DNA from 2 places in the Luteococcus sp. Sow4_B9 genome. Region 2 is predicted to be linked to the other one. Evidence: predicted binding sites of a transcription regulator. Region 2 holds the regulator's gene; the other holds the start of a gene.

Region 1 (9,081 bases), on a different contig from region 2:
GACCGGCGGTCTGGCCGCACTCTTCGGAAGCCTGCTGTGGCTTCCCACCGTGATGGCCTGGAATGTCTTCGACATCCCCAATGGAAATCCCTTCCGCTTCTCCTTCGTGCTCACCGGCTTCCTGGTGCTGACCGCGTGGTTCTGCGTCCAGGATGGCAGGCTGGGCTCCGTGACGGTGCTGCGTTGGCCGTCGATGCTGGCCTGTCTGGCCGGAGTCGGGCAACTCATGCTGCTGACACGTCTGGCGAACCAAGTGCAGGAGAAGCAGCTTCTCATCCACCCGAGTGCAATCTCGGCCTGGTCCCTCCGAATCGGGGCGGGTGTGCTCCTGGTGAGCCTGGTCCAGTTGCGCTGGCGCAAAATTGCCGCCCTTGCGGCGGCCGCACTGGCCCTGCTCTCCTTCGTCGAGACGGAACGCAGCGCCTACTTCATCGACACCGCCCTGAGGATCGATCTGGGGACTGCTCCCGCCCATGATCCGACGGCGAGGAACTACCAGACACTGGCCAGTCGGGCCACCAGCCAGGCCACCTGGCCCCAGGGACGTGTCTCGGCGGAAGCGTGGCCGCGAGAGTACTCCTGGATGAGTTACAACAACCCGTTGCTGCGGGGCTATCCGTCACTGCCCTACTACAGTTCCACGCTTCCCTTGGCGGTCTCCGAGACCCTGCAGGGTCTCGGTGTGGCCTCCCGGGCGAATGGTCGCATGCTGATCGACACCCGCGATCCGGGCCTCGATCCGCTCCTCGCGGTGTCCGTGCGAGGGTCGGACCACCTACTCACACAGACTGACCGACTGGAGGCCTTTGCGATGGTGCGCGCGGTGGGTGCGGCGCCCGCTTCCGCCGCCGGCCTGCCGCGTCCCGCCCGCCTGCGCAATGACCTGCTCGACGAGCCGGTCTATCACCCAGCAGAAGGCATCCACTTCTCGAAGGAGCCCCGACAGAACGGACGCCTCACCGTGGGAGTCGGCGAGACGGTGGTGGCCACTGCCTCATGCGCACCGGGGCAGGTGCTGCAGCTGTTCATCGACGGTGGTAATGGGCTGGTGGAGTGGTCTGATGCCTCGGGCGGCAAACACCGCATGGGCAGCTTCGACCGCCGGGTGCTGACCCTGGCCCCGGCGCCGCGGGGGGCCATCCGCCTGTCGGGGCGCTCACCTGCAGGCATCAGCATGACCCCAGGGGGTCTGGCCTGTCTGGACAGCAGTTCCCTCGCGCAGCAGGTCTCCAGCATGGAGACACCGTTGATCGACGTCGACGGGGCAAGTATCCATGCGCAATTCGCACAGCCGATCCGCGGCTCGATCATCGTGGCCACCACGGCGCAGCGCGGATGGACCTGCAGCCTGGACGGGCGCGAGGTGCCGGTCGAGCCACGCTCGGGCCTGTTGGGCGTGCACGCCGACGGGCGGTCCGAGCTGTCCTGCAGCTACCACACGCCCGGGCTGCGGACGGGCCTCGCCCTGGGGGCACTGGCCGCGATCCTGGCCATGGCCTACTGGTGGGCCGGACGCCGACGCGACCGCGTGCGGGCGGCCGCGACACGGGCGGAGGGTGACTGAGCCACAGCCCCGACGCTCCCCTCGGGCCGATGCACTCAGCCCCGGTCTGGCCCCCAACGGCCCACCTCGTCGTCCACCAGTTCACGCCAGGCTCGCACCAGGGGCGCATCCACATAGGCCTTGTACTGTCCGAGCGGTCGCGCACTGCCACTGATGTGGAAGGCTGTCACCCCCGCGCGCGCCAACCAGGGAATGTGCTCCGGCTGGAGACCGCCGCCGGCCATCACCAGCGCCGACACCCGATCGTCGCGACGGCAGCGCTCCAACAAGTCGTCGAGACCGTACTCCACCCCGCGAACCGAACCCGCGCTGAGCACCTGGTCCAGCCGTGGCAACGGGAGCAGGGCTCGCCAGGCCCGGTCGGTGTCCAGCGCGTGGTCGACGGCTCGATGGAAGGTCCACGGACAGTCAAGCTCGGCGGCCAGGGCCGCGCAGACCTCGACGTCCACCTCGTCGTATCCGTTCAGGAAGCCGAAGACCACCCCGTCGGCCCCCGCATCGCGGTAGCTCTGCACGAGCCCCGTCAGGCGCGTGAACTCGCCGCCGTCCGTACCGAATCCTTCACGCAGGCGCAGCACGGGGCGGATCTCGATGTCCACGGCCGTCCGCACTCGCTCGACCATTGCTGGTTCCGGGGATGTCCCTCCACCCTCAAGCGTGCCCACGAGTTCCACGCGGTCGGCACCACCCTCCGCACTGCGACGGGCATCGTGCTCGTGCAGGCAGGTCACCTCCAGCAGTCCAGGCATGGTCACATCATGTCCCACGACGGCCTCCACCAGCAGCTGATTCGTTGTCCGATCGACCCGCGGAACCGTTCAGACGATGCGCTCCCGCAGTGGACGCACCAGCCGCAGCAGCCAGACCAGCAGCATCGAGGTGGCCGACGTACCAAGCCAGAACAGGAGTGAGCGTCCCAGACCTCGCTCGAGCGGGATGGTCTGCTGCCTCAACAGACCGAGGAGCATGGGGTGAACCAGGTAGACCCCGAAGGCCAGGGAACCCAGCTGGCCCAACCTCGCGGCCAAGCGAGGATGGAGTTGGAGCCAGGGCTCAGAGCGTTGGGCCAGCAGGAAGACTGCCACCGCACTCGTGACCACCAGGGGCGTCTCGTACTCGAACCAGACGAAGATGTGCTCGGCTCGCCGCGCGGAGTCCCACAGAGTCAGCGCGCCAATGCCCAGCACTGACCCTGCAAAGAGCCCTACCAGCCATCCCGGGGGCGGCCGACGGTCAGTGGTGGCCAGCAGGCCCCCCAGCAGGACGAACATCGCGTAGCCGGTCACCTGGGGCGGCGTGACCCACTCCAGGGCGCGCCACAGGATCCCGGTGGGTTCGAAGGGCGCCAGGGAGTTTGCGCTCATGAAGGCGGCCCACAGAATGACCATCCCCTTGGCCAGCCGTCGCTCCCGGAAGATCCACCACAGGACTGGCAAGACCAGGTAGACACCGATCATCACGGGCAGGAACCACAAGTGGTAGTACGAGACGGGCAGTGTTCGCAATGCACCATCTCGCTCGAATTCCTGCCCTTTCAGAAAGGGATCGAACCAGCTGTAGACCAGACCCCAGAAGACCAGCGCTCCCAGGAGCCGCGGGATGGAGCGGCGCAGCAGTGAATTCCATGTCGGCTGGCGGCGGCGACGAAGGAAGAGGGCCCCGGTCAGCATGAAGAAGATCGGAACGCACCACCGGGTTGCGGCATCCAGATAGGCCAGTTCACGCCATCCCCGCGTGTGGGGATCGGTCAGGCCCCATTCCAGACCAGATGCATGCAGAAGAACGACGGCGGCGGCGGCCCCGCACCGCAACAGGTCCAGATATGCAATGCGCTGCCTCTGCTCCCCGGCCAAGACACCTCCCACATCATGGACAACAGACCGAAAGTCTAGGCCGGTGAATTCCCCCAGGGAGGCGCGACACCCGAACAGGCGTCAGGGAATGACCACCTGCGCAGACCAGGCCCAGGTGAGGGCCATCTGCACCGGAACCAGGAAGACACAGACCACCACGAACCAACGCCCGGTGAGCTTCTGCCCCACCAACCAGAACAGGGGGAAGGCCGCCATCAGGAAGCGACCCCGCGGGCCCACACCGGAGAAGAGGACCATCTGGGCCGTGAGCAACAGGGCATAGGCGGCGGGCACCCACGGGATCCGGGCGCCACGCCAGATGGCCCAGACCACCAGGGCCAGGAAGAGGAAGCCTGCCTCGGTCACCATGTAGTCAGGGTCCCGGACCAGCTCCAGTGGGTTCTTGAGGATCAGCCAGAACTTCCACCCCAGGTCAAAGCCCTGCCCCCAGAAGCGGTCCTGGATGGTGAACCAAGCGGCCGGATCGCCGGTGTGCCGCCCCAGCCACACCCAGTAGCCGAGGATTCCCAGCGGGGCGAGGGCCGGTGCCAGCACGGCCCCCCGAGTGGGGACGAGAGTGGGTGCCGGCTCCAGGCGGGCCTGTCCTTCCTGCCACTCGAGGAGCCAGCGACCAAGCCGACTCCGCCCCAGTGCCGTGCGCAGCCAGGGCCAGACACCGGGCCAGCACAGGGCACCTGCCACGGCACCGGCAGCCACCAGGCCGACGCCATTGGGTCTGGTGGCGGACGCGTCGGCGGCCAGCAACCCGGCCACCAGCCAGCGACGGTCATGGAGGGCAGCCATGCTGGCGATGGCAAGTGTCACCATCAGCGGATCCGACATCACCAGGGTGCTGGTGGCCAGGCCTGGCATCACGACGAAAAGCAGCGCCGCTCGCCGAGCAGCCAGAGGCGTGGTGATCCTGCGCCCCAGCCACAACATGAGCGCAGCGGCCACCGCACCCAGACAGAGGTTCAGGACCACCGCCACGGTCACCGGTGGCAGCTGGGTGATCCGCACCAGGGCCCTGACCACCAGCGGGAAGAGCGGGAAGAAGGCGCCGCGGGCCTCATTGATCTGTCCGGCCTGCGGAACCTCGTCGGGGTAACCAAGGTGGGCGATGTCCAGATAGAAGGGGCCGTCCCAGGGAGCGAAGACGCGACGCCAGCCAAGTGATTCCCGTTGGTGCAACCCATAGAGGGCCAGGAGGCCCAGGATCCTGGTCAGCGCATAGAGCCCCAACACCTGCCCCAGGTGCCGCGTCCAGCTCGACTGCGCCTGCATGTCCCCCGCCAACCCTTCCTGCCACTGAAACGTCTTCCCAATCTAGTGCGTCGGGAGGTCAGTGACCGCCCTGCACACTGGACCGCCCTGCACACTGGGCGGGAGAGCACACTGGGCGGGACAACAGAATGGGCGGGACAGGCCACGAGGGCGACCCCCCTTGTGGGGAGCCGCCCTCGTGGGACGCAGCGTGCGGGCGGGATCAGAAGCCCATGCCGCCCATCTCGTCGCCGCCGGGCATGGCCGGAGCGGCCTTCTCGGGGGCATCCGCGATGACAGCCTCGGTGGTGAGGAAGAGCGCGGCGATGGAGGCGGCGTTCTGCAGGGCAGAACGGGTCACCTTGGCCGGGTCGATGATGCCCGACTCAACCATCTTCACGTACTCGCCGGTGGCGGCGTTGAGGCCCTCACCGACGGGCAGGTTGGCAACCTTCTCCGCGATGACGCCACCCTCAAGGCCAGCGTTGAGGGCGATCTGGCGCAGCGGGGCCTGAGCGGCCTGCAGCACGATCTGGGCGCCGGTGGCCTCGTCACCCTCGAGCTGGTCGAGCTTGACGTTCTTGGCGGCCTGGATCAGCGCCACGCCACCACCGGGGACGATGCCCTCCTCGACGGCAGCCTTGGCATTGCGGACGGCGTCCTCGATGCGGTGCTTGCGCTCCTTGAGCTCCACCTCGGTGGCCGCGCCGACCTTGATGACGGCCACGCCGCCGGCCAGCTTGGCGAGGCGCTCCTGCAGCTTCTCGCGGTCGTAGTCGGAGTCCGAGTTCTCGATCTCCTTGCGGATCTGGGCCACGCGGCCGGCGATCTGCTCGGCGTCACCAGCACCATCGACGATGGTGGTCTCGTCCTTGGTCACCACGACGCTGCGGGCCTGGCCCAGCAGCTCCAGGGTGGCGGTCTCCAGCGAGAGGCCCACCTCCTGGCTGATGACGGTGCCGCCGGTCAGGATGGCGATGTCGGCCAGCATGGCCTTGCGACGGTCACCGAAGCCGGGCGCCTTGACGGCAACCGACTTGAAGGTGCCACGGATCTTGTTGACGATCAGGCCGGCCAGGGCCTCACCGTCGGTGTCCTCGGCGATGACCAGCAGCGGACGGCTGGACTGCATGACCTTCTCGAGGACGGGCAGCAGCTCCTTCAGCGAGGAGACCTTGCCGTCGACGAGCAGGATGTAGGGGTTCTCGAGCTCCGCCACCATCGACTCGGTGTCGGTGACGAAGTAGGGGCTGATGTAGCCCTTGTCGAAGCGCATGCCCTCGGTGAGCTCGAGGTCGAGGCCGAAGGTGTTCGACTCCTCGACGGTGATGACGCCTTCCTTGCCCACCTTGTCCATCGCCTCGGCGATGATCTCGCCGACGGTCGGGTCGGCGGCGGAGATCGACGCGGTGGCGGCGATCTGCTCCTTGGTCTCGACGTCGATGGCCATCGTGCCCAGCTCCTCGCTGATGGCCTTGACGGCGGTCTCGATGCCCTTCTTGAGACCCATCGGGTTGGCGCCTGCGGTCACATTGCGCAGACCCTCACGGACCATTGCCTGGGCCAGCACGGTGGCGGTGGTGGTGCCGTCACCTGCGACGTCGTCGGTCTTCTTGGCGACCTCCTTGACGAGCTCGGCACCGATCTTCTCGAAGGGATCCTCGAGCTCGATCTCCTTGGCGATGGACACGCCGTCATTGGTGATGGTGGGGGCGCCCCACTTCTTCTCCAGGACGACATTGCGGCCCTTGGGGCCGAGGGTGACCTTGACCGCGTCAGCCAGGGTGTTCATGCCCCGCTCGAGTCCGCGGCGGGCCTCGATGTTGAATTCGATCAGCTTTGCCATGGTCTTTCGGGAGTCCTCCCGCGTAAGGGGCCATTGGCCCCGGTTCTGTCAGTGTCTTGTGGCGCGTGTGTCCCGATGCCCGCGACGGACGGCCCTGGGGCCTCATCGATGACCTCGCGCTGGCACTCGATTACCCTGAGTGCCAACTCCATTTTTAGCACTCGACACAAGAGAGTGCAAAGACCCATCGACGACGGGCAGAATGGCCGCGTGGTCAAGCCCTCCCCCGGCCGCCAACCGGCCTCTCGAACGATGCTCGCGGTGCGCAATGTCGGCAACTGGTCGAACCTGAGCACCCCGGCGGGCCTCATCGTCGCGCGTTTGGGTGGGGCCAGGCTTCGCCGCGGGCCTCGGGGACTGTGGTTCGCCGATGGCTACCGATGGGGCTTCCCGGCCGGATCGGCCTTCACCATCGGCAATGTGGTGACCACTGGCCACCCCGATCTGGCAGCGCTGTTGGCGCGTCGTCCCGGATTGCTCGAGCACGAGGAGAGCCACGCCTGGCAGTGGGCGATGTGCGCTGGGCTGCCCTTCCTTCCGCTCTACGGCTCCATGGCGCTGTGGTCACTGCTGCACCACGGCGACCATGCCACCGGCAACTTCTTCGAGCGCCAGGCGAACCTGCGCGACGGCGGTTACCCGACGGGAACGTGACCGTGCCCGGTACTCCCACGGGAGCACCGAGCACGATCGCCCCTTGTCGGGGCTGAGTTACTTCAGTCCGTCAGGGCTACTTCAGCCTGTCAGGCGAACTCAGTTCTTCAGGTCCTCAACGACGTCGTTGACCTTGTCCTTGGCCCCTTCGACCTTCTGGCCCACCTGGCCGTCGAACTCCTGCGCGGCACCCTCGGTCTGCAGTCGCTCGTTGTCCGTGGCGTCACCGGCCGCCTGCTTGGCCTTGCCAACCGCCTGGTCCTTGAGATTGTCGATCTTGTCACCGAAACCCATGACTGCTCCTCACATTCGTCGGGATGGTCGACCCTTGCGGATCGGCCAGTGAATTCGACGGTAGTGCGCGCCGGCCGGCGATCGCGAGGACTTGCGCGCCAAGCGAAATGTGCACCTGCTGGAGATCTGGTGAGAAATCAGCCAGGCAACCGGGCGGCGGAACGGGCCTGCGCCCGCTGCCCACGCAGCCGCTGGAGCCGCTTCACCAGCAGAGGATGACGCTGGAGGGCCGCCGGCTCGTCGATCACCTGGTTGAGCAGCTGGTGGTATCGCGGCAGCGAGATACCGAAAAGATCCCTGACCTCCTGCTCCCGCACGGAACGGGCGGTCGCAGGCCGGCTGGCCGCGAAGTCCAGTACGGCCAGTTCCAACTGGTCGAGACCGCTGGGCGTCTGGTCGCAAAGGGCATCGGGCATGCGGACGATTCTAGGCCCGGAGTCACCCCGGGCTGGCCGAACGACAGTTCTGAAGGATGCCAGCTCACCCCCCGAGCTGCCAGACTGGACGTGCGCACGGCCACTCGGGAGCCGTACCCGGACCACGAAGGACACCAGACGCATGCACCAGATGTCGGGCACCCTCCAGCACTACGCGTGGGGATCGACGACGGCGATCCCTGAGATCCTGGGGATCGAGGCCACAGCGGAACCGCAGGCCGAGTACTGGCTCGGAGCACACGCCAGCGCCCCCTCGACCGTTGACGGCCAGCCGCTGGACCAGCTGATCCAGCAGAACCCCGGCATCGTCGGGACGGCCAGCGTCGACAGCTTCGGCCCCTGCCTGCCCTACCTGCTCAAGGTTCTGGCTGCCAACCGTCCCCTCTCCCTGCAGGCGCACCCGACCCGCGCCCAGGCTGAGGAGGGTTTCGCCCGGGAGAACGAGCAGGGGATCCCGCTGGACGACCCCAAGCGCACCTACAAGGACTCCTGGCCCAAGCCGGAGCTGATGCTGGCGCTGACCCCCTTCGACGCGCTGTGCGGTTTCCGCGACACCCTGAAGACCGCGGAACTCTTCGAGCAGGTGGGCATCCCGGCCCTGGACCAGATGGTGGCTCCACTGCGACTGCGCCGCGGCTCGGCCGGCCTGATGGAGGTCTTCCTGGACGCCCTCGGCCAGACCGATGAGCGTCGCGACCTGGCCAATGAGACCGTCGCGCGCTGCCTCCCCCACGTCGAGGACGAGGGCGATTTCGGAGACTTCTGCCGCACTGCGGTGATGCTCGACGAGTACTACCCGGGCGACGGTTCGATCCTGGCCGCGTTGATGATGAACCGCTTCACGATGCAGCCGGGCGAGGGGGTCTTCCTGCCCGCCGGCAACATGCACGCCTACCTCAAGGGCACTGGGATCGAGATCATGGCGAACTCGGACAATGTGCTGCGCGGTGGCCTGACCCCCAAGCACATCGACGTGGACGCACTGGTCTCGGTGGTGGACTTCGACGCCGCCCCGGTGGAGCTGGTGCGCGCCGTGGAGGAAGCCCCCGGCCTAAGCCGCTATCCCACCCCGGCCCCCGAGTTTGCCCTCTGGCAGCTGGACCTGCGCGATGGCATCGAGGTGCGGCTGCCGGCCACGGGCTCCGGGCGGACCCTGCTCGTCGTCGACGG
Region 2 (9,081 bases):
CAGCACCGAATGGGAGGCCACCAGGAAGAGCAGGGCGCTGAGGGCCCCCGCCACCGTCCGGGCCACCAACCACACCTCGACGCTCCTGGTCAGGGGCATCACCGCCAGGCTGAGGACCAACAGGATCGAGCACGCGCGAAGGGATGCCCTGGACCGTGCCGCACGCTGCCAGAAGGTGCCCAGCACCATGCCGAGGAGGTAGCCGAGGTAGTTGCTGGACGCGAGGAAGGCTCCCAGTGCGGGGGAGAGCGAGGCCTGCTCGGTCATCAGCGGCAGGATGGGCGTGTAGGAGAAACGACCGATGCCCATGGCCGCGGCCAATGCGCACGCGGCTGCGACGATCTGTCGGATGGCCCCGTGCTCGGGCGCCATGGTCTGGTGGCAGGTCATGGCGCAACGCTAGGAGCCTCCGTCGGGAAGCGGGAAATACCTCAAGACCGTGATTTATGCTTCGTGGGCATGAGCGTCGAAGTGCGTCACCTGCGGGCGCTGGTGGCGATCGCGGACCACGGTGGCTTCTCTGCGGCGGCCGACGAGTTGCGGATCTCCCAGCCAGTGGTGTCGCGAACCATCCAGCAGTTGGAGTCCCTGGTGGGTCGCAGCCTGGTGGACCGCAGCACGCGTCGGGTGGAGCTGACCCGGGCGGGGGAGGCCCTGGCCGAGGATGCCCGAGGGCTGTTGGCGCAGCTCGACGGAGCCATCGAACGGGCAGCCGGGCAGACGCTGCTGCGGGTGGGCTTCCACTGGGTGCTCCCGAGCCCCTGGACAGTCCAGCTGCAGACTGCGCTGCGGGACCGCACCGGCATGGAGTTGCGGCTGTTGCGGCGCGACGACGTCTGGTCGGCTCTGCTGACGGGCAGGCTGGACCTGGCACTCGTGCGCACGAAACCTCCGTCCGACGGATTCCAGTTGCACCTGCTCGGTACCGAGCCACGGGTGGCAGTCGTGGCCAGCCGGCACCAGCTGGCCGGACGGGAGTCGCTGGCGTGGGCAGAGTTGCGGCGGCATCCACTGGTCGTCAACACGGTCAGCGGGACGACTACCGCCGAATCGTGGCCCGAGGAGCAGCGTCCGAGCAGGGTCTTGACCTGTGCCAACTACGACGAGTGGATCGAACTGGTGGCCTCCGGGCAGGGAGTGGGGGCCTTGCCCTTGTCGGCGGCGGATGCGCGGCAGCACCCGGGCCTGCGGACCATTGCGCTGGAGGATGCTCCCCAGGTCAGTCTCTGGTTGGCGCACCGGCGCGGCCTGGCGGAGCAGTGGGTGGGGAAGATCGTGGAACTGGCGCGGGCGATGCCACTGTAGGGCGGCGAGTCGCTCCAGGCCTCACGATCCGGTACGAAGCCTGACTAGGCTGGGGGCATGGCGAGTACCCAGGACGTCCTTGATCTCATGCGGCAGGTCGCTGCCGAGGTCATCACCCCCCGATTTCGTGCCCTGAGCACGGGCGAGGTGGAGCAGAAGACCCCGGGTGACTACGTGACCGTCGCCGACCGTGAGGCCGAGGTGCTCCTCACCCGGGAGCTCACCAGGATGTTCCCCGACGCGGTGGTCGTCGGCGAGGAGGCTTGCTTCACCAACCCCAGCCTGGAGTTCAGCCTGCCGGGCACCCGTCACGCCTTCACCGTCGACCCGGTGGACGGCACCCGCAATTTCGTCAAGGGCAGCCCCGACCACGCGGTGATGATCGCCGAGCTGGTGGACGGCATCACCACCAGGTCCTGGATCTGGCAGCCCGAGCACGGCGACGCCTACGTGGCCGAGCGAGGCGCCGGGGTGGAGCTCAACGGCCATGTGCTGGTGCGCGACGAGCAGCCCCGACTGCCGCTGGGAGCCACCAGCAAGGACAGTCGTCACGGCTTCGTCGGCGGGGGAGAGCTGGCACCCGTGGTGGAGAGCGCGTGGAGCTGCGGGATCGACTACCCCTACCTGCTAGAGGGCAAGGTGGACTACCTCGTCTACAAGAACGTGCACCCGTGGGACCACCTGCCGGGCGCGCTGATGGTGACCGAGCTGGGTGGTGCGGTGCGCAACTTCCGCGGCGTCGACTACACCGCGGCCTGGACCGGCCCCGGAGTCATCGCCGCGGCCACCCCCGAGATCGCGGAGACCGTGCAGCGACTGTGGCGCGAGCCCTGATCTTGCCGGTCAGAGCAGGGGCAGCAGGCGACTCTTGGTGACGCCCTTGGCCGCCAGTGCCCGGTAGAGCCAGGGCAGGGCATTGCCCACGGTCTGCGGCGCGAAGGGCCATTCGACCTCCCGCGGACCGTTGAGGTCGGCGACCACGTCCTCGATGGTGAGCCCCTTCTTGACGCAGTCCTCCGCGGTTGCCCAGAGCATGGAGATGTCGGCGCGCTGCTTGGTGACCTCCTCCAGGGTGGCCACCGGGCCGTGCCCGGGGATGAACAGCGTGTCGCTCTTGGCATTGCTCATCACCCCGTCGATGGCCTTGGGCCAGGTGTCGACGTGGGAGTCGGGGCCGACCATGGGATCTGCGGAGGTCTCGAGCATGTCGCCGGTGAAGACCACCCGGGCGTCGGGCACCTGGACGAACAGGTCGGAATCGCTGTGGCCATTGCCCAGATGGACGATCTCGACCGTGCGCCCGCCCAGGTCGACGGCCTTGATCAGCCCCATCGGATCGGTGGGGCCGACCAGTTCGGAGACATCGAAGCCCAGATCGCGCCGAATCACCTCGGGATCGACGTCGGGATCATTGGTCCCGTCCAAGTGGTGCAGCAGGTTCTCGTGCCCGATGCTCACGACGTGCGGGATGCCGGCCAGCCCGTAGAAGTGGTCGAAGTGCGCGTGGGTGACCACCACGTGCGTGACCGGGCGGCCTGCCACCTCGGCCGCGCTGGCCGCCAGCTCCCGTCCCTGACTGGGGGAGGAACCGGTGTCCACCAGCATCACACCGCTGTGGCCGATGATCAGCCCGGCATTGACCGAGGCCGGCTGCAACTGCACCACGTGGATGCCGTCACGGACGAGCTGCCAGTCACCGATCGAGAATTCGCGCATGGCCACGAGCCTAGCCGTCTGCTCGCGGAACGGGACACGCGCTTTGGCACTCCCTTGCCCTGAGTGCCAATATGGAGAGGCCGTGACATGGATGGCGCTGGGAGGGGAGGGATCATGCTGGACGAACGCAAGATGGACGTGCTCAAGGCGATCGTCACCGACTACGTCAGCAGCAAGGAGCCCGTCGGCTCGAAGGCGCTGGTGGAGCGTCACCAGCTCAAGGTCTCTCCGGCGACCGTTCGCAATGACATGGCCGTGCTGGAGGAGGAGGGCTACATCACCCAGCCGCACACCAGCGCGGGACGCATTCCGACCGACAAGGGCTACCGCCTGTTCGTCGACCGGTTGGCCACCGTCAAGCCGCTGTCGGCGGCAGAGAAGCGCGCGATCCAGACCTTCATGGCAGGCGCGCTCGACCTGGACGACATCGTCACCCGCACGGTGAGGTTGCTCGCGCAGGTGACCCAGCAGGTGGCCATCGTGCAGTACCCGATCAGTTCCACCGCCCAGGTGCGCCACATCGAGCTGGTGAGCCTGACCAGCGACCGGGTGCTGGTGATCCTGATCAACTCCACCGGTCGGGTGGACCAGCGTTCCGTGGAACTGCCGATGCACTCCGAACAGTCCCTGGCGGAGCTTCGGACGCGGCTCAACCAGGCGGTGGTCGGCCTGACCCCGGCCCAGGGCGCCGACAAGTTGTCGAGCCTGTTGGGGGAACTGCCGGACACGATCGCGCGCACCAGCGTCAACACCGTGGTGGCCACCGTGTTGGAGATGCTGGCCGACGACCCGTCGACCCGCGTCGCCGTGGCGGGCGTGCCGCACCTGAGTCGCTTCGGCGACCAATTCGAGACAGCCGTGAAGCCCGTCCTCGAAGCACTTGAGGAGCAGGTGGTGCTGCTGCACCTGCTGGGTGAGGCTGCCTCCAGCCCGTCCGATGTCACGGTGCGCATCGGTCAGGAGAATCCCTTTGAACGCCTCCAGTCGACCTCACTGGTGGCCAGCACCTATGGTTCGTTGGACGATTCCTGGGCCACCCTGGGAATCGTCGGGCCAACCCGCATGGACTACCCCTCAACCATGGCCTCGGTTCGTGCCGTGGCCCGCTATGTTGGCCGCTTCCTGGCAGAAGGATGACTTTCACTCCCATGAGTTCTGACTACTACGAGATCCTGGGCGTCGAGCGCGACGCAACGCCCGAGCAGATCAAGAAGGCCTACCGCCGGATGGCCATGAAGATGCATCCCGATGTGTCCAATGAGCCGGATGCCGACGAGAAGTTCAAGCAGATCCAGGAGGCCTATGAGGTCCTCTCCGATCCGCAGAAGAAGGCGATCTTCGACCGTGGCGGAGACCCGATGGGCGGGGGCTTCGGCGGAATGGGTGGCGCGGGTGGATTCGGCGGCTTCCCCGGTGGCGGATTCGGTGGCGGGTTCGACTTCACGAACCTCGTCGATGCGATGTTCGGCCAGCAGGCGCAGCGTGGACCGCGCTCTCGGGTCCGTCGCGGTCAGGATGCCCTGGTGCGGCAGAGCCTGACTCTGGCCGAGGCCGCATTTGGTGTGACCAAGCCGTTGAGCGTGGAGACAGCGGTGGTGTGCCCCAAGTGCACCGGATCTGGCTGCTCTGAAGGCTCCGAGCCGGTCACCTGCAGCACCTGCAGTGGCAATGGGGAGATCACCCAGATCCAGCGTTCCTTCCTGGGAGACATCCGCACCTCGCAGCCGTGCCCCAACTGCCGCGGCTACGGCACCGTGATTCCGCACCCCTGTGGCGAGTGCTCCGGTGAGGGCCGTGTGCGTTCCAGCCGGACCCTGAATGTGAAGATCCCTGCCGGCGTGAGCACCGGCAATCGGATCCATCTGGAGGGTCAGGGTGAGGTCGGTCCCGGCGGTGGTCCGGCCGGCGACCTGTACGTGGAACTCGTCGTTGCCAACCATGAGGTCTTCAAGCGCGACGGGGACAACATCGAGATGGTGCTCCGGGTCCCCATGACGGCAGCGGCCCTGGGCACGAAGCTGACGATCGACACCCTGGAGGCCGAGCGCGAGGACTCCGATCCTTCGGACGCGACGCTTGAGGTGGAGATTCCTGCCGGGACCCAGAGCGGGACCAGAGTGGCAGTCGCCGGTCGTGGTGTGCCTCGTCTGCGCGGCAGCGGTCGCGGCGAGCTGGGCATCACCTTCGTCGTCCAGACGCCGACGAAGGTGGACGGACACCAGCGCGAGCTCCTGCGACAGCTGGCCGAGGCACGCGGTGAGACGAATGTCACGGCCCAGGTGCACAAGGGCAAGCAGGGGGTCTTCGACCGTCTGAAGGAAGCCTTCGGCGGCTGATGAGCGACGCACTCTTCCTGGCCGATCTCACCGGCGCCTCACCTGGTTCCCACATCGCCGTGACGGGGGACGAGGGGCGTCATGCTGCCGTCGTGAAGCGTATCCAGATGGGGGAGTCGGTACTGGTCTCTGACGGTTCGGGGCGCGCTGTTCGGGGCCCGGTCGTGGAGGTGGGCAAGCAGGGCATCGTCGTCGAGGTGGCTGAGCTGCTCGAGACCCCGTCCGGCCGCTACCGCTGGGTCGGGGTTCAGGCGCTGGCAAAGGGGGATCGGTCGGATCTGGCGGTGGAGACGATGACCGAGCTCGGCGTCGACGAGGTGCTGGCCTGGCAGGCGAGCCGCTCCATCGTGCGGTGGACTGCGGAGAAGTGCCGCAAGGGGCTGGCGAAGTGGGAATCCACGGCCCGGGAGGCCACGAAGCAGTCCCGACGATTCCGGATTCCCGAGGTGGGCTTCGTCTCGACGAAGGAGCTCGTCGCCCGGATCGAACGTGCCAGTCTGGCGCTGGTCCTTCACGAGTCCGCGTCCCAGCACATCGCCGAGGTGGGATTGCCCTCGGCAAGCTCGGCGAACAGTGTGAGTGAGCCTGCTGAGCTCCCGGAGGTGCTGTTCATCGTCGGCCCGGAAGGCGGCATCAGCCCGGACGAATTGGATTTCTTCACCCGGGCCGGTGCCCGGCCGGTCCTGATCAGTGATGGGGTGCTGCGCACGTCGACGGCAGGTGTGGTGGCGCTGGCGCAACTGCAGCTGATGGCCTCGACGGGTTCGGTCGACGGATCACCTACGGGCTCGGCCCGCCGACCTCCTCCGTCGCCTGAGCCTGACGAGGGAGGTGCTCGATGAGCGATTTCGGCTACACGCCGCGCACTGTTCTGGACAATGGCCTGGGCCGCACCGGAACGATTCACACCCCGCATGGGGAGATCCAGACTCCGGCCTTCATCGCCGTGGGCACCAAGGCGACGGTGAAGGCCGTGCTTCCTGAATCCGTGCGCGAGTTCGGCGCGCAGGCCGTGTTGGCCAATGCCTACCACCTGTACCTGCAGCCCGGTAGCGACCTGGTGGACGAGGCAGGTGGCCTGGGCCGTTTCATGAACTGGGACGGTCCCACCTTCACGGACTCCGGCGGTTTCCAGGTGATGAGTCTGGGCGCGGGCTTCAAGAAGGTCATCGAGATGGACTCTGTGAAGGCCGCTTCCGACGATGCCGTCGCGCCCGGCAAGGAACGACTCGCCCACGTCGACGACGATGGCGTGACCTTCAAGAGCCACCTCAATGGGGACCTCCACCGGTTCACGCCAGAGGTGAGCATGCGGGTGCAGCACGAACTGGGGGCGGACATCATGTTTGCCTTCGACGAGCTGACCACGCTGCACAACAGTCGCGGCTACCAGGAGGAATCCCTGGAACGCACCCGCCTGTGGGCCGAACGGTGTCTGGCAGAACATCGTCGCCTGACCCAGGAGCGGGTCGGCAAGCCCTACCAGGCCCTCTTCGGCGTGCTGCAGGGCGCCCAGTACGAGGACCTGCGGCGCAAGGCGGCTCGGGACCTGGGCTCGATGGAGGTGGACGGGCAGCGTTTTGACGGCTTCGGCTATGGCGGCGCATTGGAGAAGGAGAATCTCGGCACCATCTGCTCCTGGATGAGCGAGGAACTGCCCTTCGACAAGCCCCGACATCTGCTGGGAATCAGTGAGCCGGACGACTTCTTCGCAGCGGTGGAGGCCGGGGCGGACACCTTCGACTGTGTCAACCCGAGCCGGGTGGCTCGCAATTCGGCCATCTACACCGCGGACGGCCGCTACAACCTGAGCACGGCCGCCAACCGTCGCGCCTTCGTCCCCCTCGAGGACGGTTGTGACTGCTACACCTGCGCCCACTACACCAGGGCCTACCTGCACCACCTGTTCAAGGCCAAGGAGATGCTGGCCTCCACCCTGGCGACGATCCACAACGAGCGCTTCACGGTGCGTCTGGTTGACCAGATCCGGACGTCCATCGAGGACGGCGCCTTGGAGGACTTCCGCACCGACTTCCTGGGGCGCTTCTACGCGCCCAAGGTGCCAGCCGGCGGGAATGCGTCGTCCTCGCCGAGTGTTGACACCAAGAACTGAACTACACGGATGGAGAGCCCTGCGATGAAGGATCCCCGCGAGCTGTACGAACTGTCCGGTGCACCCGTCTACGGAGCCCCGGCCCTGATGGCGTTGTCCGGCTTCATGGACGCGGGACAGGCGGCCCAGCTTGGCGCCCAGCACCTGATCGACACTCGTCCGAGCCGCATCATCGCCCGCTTCGACGTGGACCAGCTCGTGGACCATCGATCGCGGCGTCCGCTGGTCACCTTCGACCGGGACCACTACACGGACTACCAGCCGATGGAACTGGTGGTGCGGGTGGTCACCGATGACGCCGGCAAGGACTTCCTGCTGTTCACCGGTCCGGAACCTGACTACCAGTGGGAGCGATTCTGTGCCGCGGTCGCCATCCTGATGGGAGAACTGGGCAGCACGCTGATGGTGCAGCTGCACGGCATTCCCTGGGGAGCACCGCACACGCGGCCGGTCGGTGTCACGGCGCATTCGTCGGACCCTTCCCTGATCGCGGACCATCCCTCCTTCCACGACCGTCTGCAGCTGCCAAGCTCGGTGGAGGCCCTGTTGGAGATCCGTCTGCCGGAGGCACACATCCGAACTGTCGGGTTCTCCGTGCACGTGCCGCACTACCTGGCCGGTGGGGAATTTCCCGCTGGTTCCGTACGCCTGCTGGACTGTGCCGCCCACGCAGCGGAACTCTCGCTGGCCATCCCGGACCTGCGGAGTCGGGCCGACGAGTACTTGCGGGAGATCGACCAGCTGGTGGCGCAGAATCCAGAGAATGCCGAGGCCATCAGCCAGATGGAGGCGGCCTACGACCAGGCCGTCAAGGGGCGCGAGATCGCTGCTCCAGAAGAGCCACAGGCCGTCGACGAGTCACAGCTGCCCTCGGGAGATGACCTGGCCGCCGAGTTCGAGCAGTTCCTGAAGGACTCGGACAAGGGCGACGGCAAGGGGAAGGAGGGCGGCTTCGGGTTGGGCCGCTGACCCGCTCAGTGGCCCAGTGGCAGGACGTAGACCATCAGGTAGAGCATCATCGCCACGCAGAAGGTGCTGGCCACGATGAGGATCGCTGCCCACAGCTTCGCCTCGCGCCACGCGAAGCGATCGCCCACCAGGATGGCGGCTGCCCCCACGAAGCCAGCCACCATGGGAGAAGCAAGGAAGATGGCGGGCAACAGGTCGTGCTGGATCAGCCGGAAGAAGGCGGTGATCCCCATCAGCACGATGCCAGCCAGGACGGCGAGGATCCAGCCCAGCGGATAGCTACGGTGGCGGCTGGTCGGCCTCGTCGGTGAAACCGAGCCAACAGCGGTGGAACCAGTCATGGCATGCTCCCGTTCGTTCACGATGTCGCCGAGCCTAGTGGTGGGTTGCCGTCGGGCTTCCACTGCCCCTGCCCTTTGCCCGTCGTGGCCCACTCCCGAGGGGGGCGGCAGGATGGTTGAAGACCTGCTGTGGGCTCTGGGTGCGCGGCTGGCGCGGGAGGGTGACAGGAGGGGTCCTGGCGGCCCTGCACCGCTGGTGTCCGCTGGCGCGGGCCGGGTGTGAACAGGGCCGTCAACAGTTTTCGTGACAAGCCTGTCTGGATCGGCCCCCTAGCGTTCAGGCATGACAATCACACATTCT

The links. Region 2 encodes HrcA, which represses chaperone genes, less so after heat shock. Its sites were predicted from a motif close to TTGGCACTCGNNNNNNNCGAGTGCCAA; they were not measured.
Region 1: a site for HrcA is predicted at 6,646-6,672, ahead of groL (chaperonin GroEL). Genes of this name have one in related genera too.

Annotation. Positions count from the first base shown of each region.
Region 1 is NZ_JBQKKT010000010.1:10,210-19,290, forward strand. It holds gene ACTQ49_RS08030 (YfhO family protein) at 1-1,564, shown strand, start outside; gene ACTQ49_RS08035 (copper homeostasis protein CutC) at 1,600-2,313, opposite strand; gene ACTQ49_RS08040 (acyltransferase) at 2,383-3,417, opposite strand; gene ACTQ49_RS08045 (hypothetical protein) at 3,499-4,701, opposite strand; gene groL (chaperonin GroEL) at 4,904-6,526, opposite strand; gene ACTQ49_RS08055 (hypothetical protein) at 6,737-7,180, shown strand; gene ACTQ49_RS08060 (CsbD family protein) at 7,280-7,474, opposite strand; gene ACTQ49_RS08065 (DUF3263 domain-containing protein) at 7,612-7,890, opposite strand; gene manA (mannose-6-phosphate isomerase, class I) at 8,033-9,081, shown strand, end outside.
Region 2 is NZ_JBQKKT010000009.1:55,276-64,356, forward strand. It holds gene ACTQ49_RS07630 (YbfB/YjiJ family MFS transporter) at 1-390, opposite strand, end outside; gene ACTQ49_RS07635 (LysR family transcriptional regulator) at 460-1,305, shown strand; gene ACTQ49_RS07640 (inositol monophosphatase family protein) at 1,363-2,139, shown strand; gene ACTQ49_RS07645 (MBL fold metallo-hydrolase) at 2,149-3,021, opposite strand; gene hrcA (heat-inducible transcriptional repressor HrcA) at 3,136-4,158, shown strand; gene dnaJ (molecular chaperone DnaJ) at 4,170-5,357, shown strand; gene ACTQ49_RS07660 (16S rRNA (uracil(1498)-N(3))-methyltransferase) at 5,357-6,199, shown strand; gene tgt (tRNA guanosine(34) transglycosylase Tgt) at 6,196-7,470, shown strand; gene ACTQ49_RS07670 (PAC2 family protein) at 7,495-8,439, shown strand; gene ACTQ49_RS07675 (hypothetical protein) at 8,445-8,780, opposite strand; gene ACTQ49_RS07680 (hypothetical protein) at 9,064-9,081, shown strand, end outside.